Variovorax terrae: one gene and its partner. The protein of the gene in region 2 binds, or shares a complex with, the protein of the main gene of each other region. Links are inferred from orthologs where the notes say so. Each region holds a gene or a part of one and is shown on either strand. Other genes may lie near its edges.

Evidence for each region. The genes of interacting proteins can lie anywhere in the genome.
Region 1: the proteins of sbcB (region 2) and ssb are in contact, whole or in part, in a crystal structure (PDB 3C94), measured with the Escherichia coli proteins. The link is inferred for Variovorax terrae from one-to-one orthologs.

The regions. Positions count from the first base shown.
Region 1 is NZ_JALGBI010000003.1:549,304-552,667, reverse strand. What follows is about bases 413-3,364. They hold ssb (single-stranded DNA-binding protein), read right to left. Parts: upstream 2,162-3,364; coding sequence 1,664-2,161; downstream 413-1,663. Other genes in these bases: MMF98_RS21965 (MFS transporter), read right to left, coding at 2,188-3,364; MMF98_RS21975 (aconitase X swivel domain-containing protein), read left to right, coding at 1,043-1,447; MMF98_RS21980 (aconitase X), read left to right, coding at 413-1,046. Outside these bases: more of MMF98_RS21980, read left to right, coding at 1-412. UniProt on the Escherichia coli protein: Plays an important role in DNA replication, recombination and repair. Binds to ssDNA and to an array of partner proteins to recruit them to their sites of action during DNA metabolism. Acts as a sliding platform that migrates on DNA via reptation.
Region 2 is NZ_JALGBI010000001.1:1,939,947-1,943,741, forward strand. What follows is about bases 512-3,412. They hold sbcB (exodeoxyribonuclease I), read right to left. Parts: upstream 2,735-3,412; coding sequence 1,289-2,734; downstream 512-1,288. Other genes in these bases: MMF98_RS09160 (NAD-dependent protein deacetylase), read right to left, coding at 512-1,243; MMF98_RS09170 (serine hydrolase domain-containing protein), read left to right, coding at 2,858-3,412. Outside these bases: MMF98_RS09155 (CDGSH iron-sulfur domain-containing protein), read left to right, coding at 1-267; more of MMF98_RS09160, read right to left, coding at 407-511; more of MMF98_RS09170, read left to right, coding at 3,413-3,795. UniProt on the Escherichia coli protein: Degrades single-stranded DNA (ssDNA) in a highly processive manner.

The DNA.
Region 1 (3,364 bases), on a different replicon or contig from region 2:
AGAAGCACGCCAGATGCTCCGTGCCGACGTCGAGCAACGCGCAGTGCATGCATTTTCACGACGACGCACGGCTTCGCCAGGACGAGGACGAAGCCGACAAGGAGCGCGAGATCCTGGCCCGCTACAAGACCATGCGCATCGCCACCACGGACTCATGCATTCCCTACCAGCAGGTCTATCAGCCCAAGCTGGGCGAGCACGTGGCGTGGGGCGACACCGGCACGGTTATCTATGCGAACTCCGTGCTAGGCGCGCGCACCAACTTCGAGGCAGGCAAGGCGAGCTTTGCCGCGGCATTGACCGGGCGCACCCCCGAGTACGGGTTCCACCTGGACGACGCGCGCGCCGGCTCGATTCTGGTCAGCCTTCAAGCCTCGATGACCGATTTCGCGGACTGGGGTGCGCTCGGAAAAATCGTTGGCCACCCGCACCAGGACTATTTCGCCGTACCTGTCTTCGACGAATTCAAGCGCATGCCGTCGTCGGACGAGCTGAAGCACCTCGGAGCCTCGCTGGCGAGCTATGGCTCGATGGCCATGTTCCACATGGTCGGCGTGACACCGGAAGCACAGACCCGGGAGATGGCCTTCCGGTCCAAGGCGCCGCAGCACACCATGGTCGTTACGGACCGGGACATTCAGGCGGTCTACGATGCCTACCGGTACCAGGACTCGGCGTCCAACATCGTCGTCTTCTCGGGGCCACAGCTGTCTCTCTTCGAGATGCAGGGGCTTGCCGAGCTGTTCGAAGGGCGCACGGTGGCGCCTGGCATGGCCGCAGTGGTGACCACCAACCACATGGTCTACTGCGACGCCAAGCGCCTCGGCTATGTGCAGACGCTGGAGAACGCAGGCGTCACGATTCTGCAAGGCGTGTGCTTCTACATCCTGCAGCGACTGTCCAAGATTCGCGAGGAGAACGGATGGACCAACCTGATCTCCAATTCGGGGAAACTGGTCAACACCATCACAGCCCATCGATTCAATACCGTCTTGCGCCGCACACGCGAGTGCGTGGACATCGCCTGCACGGGGAGACTGGCATGATACGAATCAACGTGAAGCGCGCATGGGGCCTGCCGGTGAGCGGGCGTGCGCTGGTCATGCGCGAGGGCTTCAGTCCGCGCTACGACCTGGACCGCTGGACCGGCGTCATCTCTCGCATTGGCCATAGTGCCGAGGGTGAGTCCATCCGGGACCGAGTGCTCATCATCCCGACGACGAAGGGTGGCGTCGCCGGCGGATGGGCTTTCCTGGACCTGCTGAACAAGGGAATCGCCCCGAAAGCCCTGGTCTTCGGCAAGCTCAATCCTGTCATGGTGCAAGGAGCGGTGCTCGCGCGCATGCCGGTCATGGAAGGCTGGGATCAGAATATTCTGGAGATGGTCCAGACCGGCGATTCGATTCATCTCGATCCCGCAGCGAAGAGCATCACCGTTCACGCTTGAGACGATCGAGTTGTTCTTGCTGGTCTTCGGTGCCTTCGCCGGGCACGTTTCGCATGAGAGGCCGTCCTGGAGCCTGCTGCCCCATCACCCTCCGGGGCGCTGCTTTGGCCCCCCTTGCGGGGGCGGCGGTGCAGGGAAGGCACATAGAGGGGGATGCCCCTCTATCTCCGCCAAAAAAACTGTTGCAGGCCTCTGCCCGCAAAAAGTCTTTTCCACTCAGAACGGAATGTCGTCGTCCATGTCGTCAAACCCGCTCGACGACTTGGCCGGGGCCTGACGCGGCGCAGGAGCCGGCGCCGGGGCGCGCGGGGCGGGAGCGGCGCGGCGCGGCGGCGCGCCACCGCCCTCATCGTCGCCACCCGAGGGGCCGCCCATGCCTTCGCGGCCGCCCAGCAATTGCAGCTCGGTGGCGATGATGTCCACGGTGTTCTTCTCGATGCCGTCCTGGCCGGTGTACTTGCCGTATTTCAGGCGGCCTTCGACGTAGATCGGGCGGCCCTTCTTGACGTATTCGCCGGCAATCTCGGCCAGGCGGTCATAGAAAGTAACGCGGTGCCACTGCGTGTCTTCCACCGTTTCGCCGGTGTTCTTGTCCTTGCGGCGGCTGGAAGTGGCCACGCTCACATTGGCCACCGCCTGCCCGGACGGCAGATAGCGGATTTCGGGGTCGCGGCCGCAGTTGCCGACGAGAATGACTTTGTTGACGGATGCCATGTGATTTCCTCCGGAAGGGGTAACGATTATGTAGCCAACGAACGGCCGGCCGGGCCGGCGGCCGCGGTCCGGGCCGAGGCCTGCATCGGCCAGGCGACCAGCAGCCACAGCAGCATCAGGCCGGCGCAGGCGGCGAACAGGCCCTGCGGCCCGGTGTTCTTGACGAGCCAGCCCCCGGCCACGCCGCCGGCAAAGAAGCCGAGCGACTGCAGGGTGTTGTAGACGCCCAGCGCCGCGCCGCGCGCATGCGGCGGCGCCACGCGCGAAGCCATGCTGGGCTGGCTCGCCTCCAGCACGTTGAAGCCGCAGAAAAACACGAACAGCAGGGCGGCCAACCCCGCCACGCCCGGCGTGCCGGATGCCATCAGCAGCAGGCCCAGTTGCACCAGCAGCACCAGGCCGACGGCTCCCAGGAACACGGCCCGCAGGTAGCCCCGGCGCTCGAGCGGAAACAGCGTCATGCCCATCACCACGAACGAGGCCAGCACCGCGGGCAGGTAGACCCACCAGTGGTGCTCCTTGGGCAGGCCGGCCTGCACCAGCAGCGCCGGGATGGCCACCCACATGGCCAGCTGCACCGCATGCAGCACGAAGACGCCGAAATCGAGCCGCAGCAGCGCGGCATGCGTGAGCACCTCAGCCAGCCGGCCGCGCGGCTGGTTCCTGTGCTGCACCGGCTCGGCCGGCGTCCACCAGGCCACGATGGCCACGCCGGCCAGCGCCAGCGCGCCGGTCACCGCGAACAGCCCGGCCAGCCCGATCCGGGCCGACAGCAGCGGCGCCAGCACCAGCGACACGGCAAACATCAGCCCGATGCTGGCGCCCACCAGGGCCATGGCCTTGGTGCGGACTTCGTCGCGCGTCTGGTCGGCCAGCAGCGCGGTGACGGCGGCCGACACCGCGCCCGCGCCCTGCAGCGCACGGCCGACGATGAGCCAGGCCAGGCTGCCGGCCAGGGCCGCCATGAAGCTGCCGGCGGCGAACACCAGCAAACCCAGCACGATGACGCGCTTGCGGCCCCAGCGATCGGAGGCCATGCCGAACGGGATCTGCAAGAAGCCCTGCGTCAGGCCGTAGATGCCCATGGCCAGGCCGATCAGGGCCGGATCGTCGCCCCCGGGGTATTTGCGGGCTTCCAGCGCGAACACCGGCAGCACCAGGAACAGGCCCAGCATGCGCAGGGCAAAAATGGCCGCCAGCGAG
Region 2 (3,795 bases):
TGCCACTCGGGCCGCCTGGCGGCCTGGGACAAGGCCACCGGGCAGTTCATCGAACCGGTCCTGCCGCTGTCCATCGGCCTCGTGGAAGACCCGGCCGAGCAGTGCAGCGGGCCGCTGTGGCTGCGCGGCGGCATCGCCGTGGTGTCGTCCGACGGCTTTGCCTACGAGGTGCGCAACCGGGTCACGCTGTGCCGCTGCGGGCAGTCGAACAACAAGCCGTTCTGCGACGGCACCCACGCTGCCGTCAAGTTCAACGCACGCGATTGAGGCCGCGAGGCCCGGCGCGGTGGGCCCAACCGGGCCGGCGCGGGCATCCAGCGCCGTTTTTCAAGGGAAATCGGCTTCATGTCCTTGTCCCGAGGACATTTCATGCTATTCATTTCATAGCACTTAGGATGAGCACCCGTCAGGCCTGCAGCCGCCCGGCCAGGGCCTCCAGGGTCTGGCCCACGTCGTGCCCGACCTTGAGCGCGAACAGATCGTCGGCCCGCGTGCGCCCGAGGTTGACCACGGCCGCGGGCTTGCCCGCCGCCGCCGCGGCCTGGACGAAGCGCAGGCCCGAATAGACCATGAGCGAGGAGCCGGCCACCAGCAGCGCATCGGCCTGCGCCAAGGCCGCCAGCGCGGCCGCCACCCGCTCGCGCGGCACGTTCTCGCCGAAGAACACCACGTCGGGCTTGAGCAGGCCGGTGCCGCAATCGGGGCAAGCCGGCACCTCGAAGGCCGAGAAATCGAGGCCGTCGAGATCGGCGTCGCCGTCGGGCGCTGCGCGCGCCTGCAGCGCCGCCCAGGCCGGGTTGCGGTGCAGCAGCTCCTGCTGGAGCTGCGCGCGCGGCTGGCGGGCGCCGCAGTCCATGCAGCGCACCGTGTCCACGCGGCCATGCAGATCGACCACCTGGCGGCTGCCGGCAGCGCCATGCAGGCCGTCCACGTTCTGCGTCAGCAGCAGCTCGACGCGGCCAGCGGCCTCCAGCCGGGCCAGCGCGCGGTGCGCCGGCCCGGGCCGGGCCTGCCCCATTACGCGCCAGCCGATCAGGCTGCGTGCCCAGTAGCGCCGGCGCGTGGCCTCGTCGCCCATGAAGGCCTGGAAGGTCACGGGCGGCGGCCGCTTCCAGTCGCCGTTGCGGTCCCGGTAGTCGGGAATACCCGAGGCCGTGCTGCAGCCGGCGCCGGTCAGCACGAACAGGCGCGGGTGGCGGGTGGCAAAACCCACCAGGGCATCGAGGGAAGGATCGTCGTTCATCGTGGCACGCGGGCCGCCGCCTGGGCGGCGCATCGGGTCTTGAGCTTACTGCGCCGGGGCGATGCTCTCCGCATAGTCGTACAGCGCTCCCAGCAAGGCCTCACCACGCTCGTCGGCCTGCGCGCCCAGCTCGTCCAGCCGGGCGAACAGCGCATCGAAGCTGAGCGCGCCGCCCTCGCCTTCGAGCAGCCGCGCCGCGCGGTGCGCCTCCCAGCGCGCCTGCTCGTCGGGCGTGAGCGTGTCGGGAAAGTTGCGCGCGCGGTAGCGGAATACCAGCTCTTCCAGCCGGCCGTCGTCGAAGCTGCTGCGGGCCTCGGCCAGCGCCGCGGGCGCCAGGCTGCGCAGATGGTTCAGGCGGCGGCGGTCGCCGTTGCCGACGAAGCCGCCGTACAGGTCCTCGTCCACATCGGGCCGGCCCGGCGCTTCGGGGCGGCGGAACACCTCGGGCCAGATCGCGCTCATGTCGGGCAGCGCGGCGGCGGCCTCGGCATGCACCATCGCCTGATCGAGGTCGATGCCCCAGCGCCCGGCCAGGGCCGGCGTCAGCGTGCGCAGGTTGCCGATGACCATGGGCGACTTGTTGAGGTGCACGGTCTTGACGGGCAGGCGCGTCACGCCCTCGGGCAGTTCGTCGGCGCGGCTGAACAGCCGGGTGCGCAGGGTCGCGGTGTCGAGCAGCGCCAGTTCGCGCGGGTCGTGCGCCAGGTCCCAGGCGATCAGCTCGTTGCGGTTGGTGGGGTGGCTGGCCAGCGGCCACATCACGGCCAGGCAGCCGCGCTCGGGCGGGAACATGCCCGAGATGTGCAGGAACGGCCGCGCCGTCAGCGCGGTGGCCGGCAGGCCAAGCTCCTGCGCCACGCGGTCCTTCTTGTGCAGCGCCAGGCAGAAGTCGAACAGGCGCGGCTGCCGCGTGCGGATCAGCCGCGCCAGCGCGATGGTGGCGCGCACGTCCGAGAGCGCGTCGTGCGCGGCCTCGTGCAGCAGGCCGTTGGCCGCGCTCAGGTGCTCGAGCTTGAAGCTGGGCTTGCCGTCGGGGTGGCGCGGCCATTCGATGCCCTCGGGGCGCAGTGCGTAGGCCGTGCGCACCACGTCCAGCAGGTCCCAGCGGCCGCAGTCGTTCTGCCATTCGCGCGCATAGGGATCGATCAGGTTGCGCCAGAACATGAAGCGCGTGATCTCGTCGTCGAAGCGGATGGTGTTGTAGCCCACGCCGATGGTGCCGGGCGCGGCCAGTTCCTGCTCGATGCGCGCGGCGAATGCATGCTCGGGCACGCCGCGCTCCAGGCACAACTGCGGCGTGATGCCGGTGATCAGGCAGGCCTCGGGCTCGGGCAGGAAATCGTTGGCGGGCCGGCAGTACAGCATGATCGGCTCGCCGATCTCGTTGAGTTCGGCATCGGTGCGGATGGCCGCGAACTGCGCAGGCCGGTCGCGGCGCACGTTGGCGCCGAAGGTCTCGTAGTCGTGCCAGAGAAAGGTGTGAGAAGGCATTCGGGGGACGTTTGCTTGAAAGGAAGAACCAGCGCGGCCAACCGCACAAGCTGCGAGAATACCCGCCCGCGGCCCCTGCCGCGTGCCCTCGGAACAAGAACCGGCAAAAGAAAGGCAATCCCCATGGAGTCCTGGCTGAAGGCCGCCCTCGACTATCTCCCGCGCTGGCTCGAGTTCCAGCTGCGGGCCTTCGAGCGCCCCGGGGTCGCGCTGGCGATCTGCCACCGGCAGCGCGTCGTGCTCGACCTGGCGCTGGGGCACGCGGACGCGCTGCGCCGCACGCCGCTGACCACGGGGCACCGCTTTCGCATCGCCTCGCATTCCAAGAGCTTCACCGCCGCCGGCCTCCTGAAGCTGCGCGAGCAGGGCCGGCTGCAGCTTGACGACGCCGTGGGCCGGCATGTCGGCGGCCTGCACCCCGTGCTGGCCCGCGCCACGCTGGCGCAACTGCTCTCGCACAGCGCCGGCGTGACCCGCGACGGGCCGGACGCGGGCCAGTTCCAGGACCGGCGGCCGTTCCTGGACGCTGCCACGCTGATGCAGCAGCTCGCCGAGCCGCCGGCGATCGAGGCCAACACCCGCCACAAGTATTCGAACCACGGCTTCGCCCTGCTCGGGCAAGTCATCGAAGCGGTCACCGGCATGCGCTATGCCGACTGGATGCAGCGCGAGATCCTCGACGCCGCAGGCCTGGCCCACACCGACCCCGATGCCGGGCCGAACCCGCGCTTTCCGCTGGCCCGCGGGCACTCGGGCCAGTTGCTGCTGGGCCGGCGCGTGGTGGTGCCCGGCGACCAGGCCACGAACGCGATCGCCCCGGCCGGCGGCTTCGTGAGCACGGCGGCCGACGTGGCCCGCTTCTACGCCCAGCTGATGCCCACGGCCGCCCGCAGCGTCCTGAGCGTGCCGAGCCGGCGCGAGATGCAGCGCCGGCACTGGCCGGTGCCGCACAGCAGCACGCCGGGCTGGTATGGCTTCGGACTGATGCTGGGCAGCTACCAGGGCTGGGACTGGTTCGGGCACACCGGCGGCCTGCAGGGCTTCGTCTCGCGCAGTTGCGC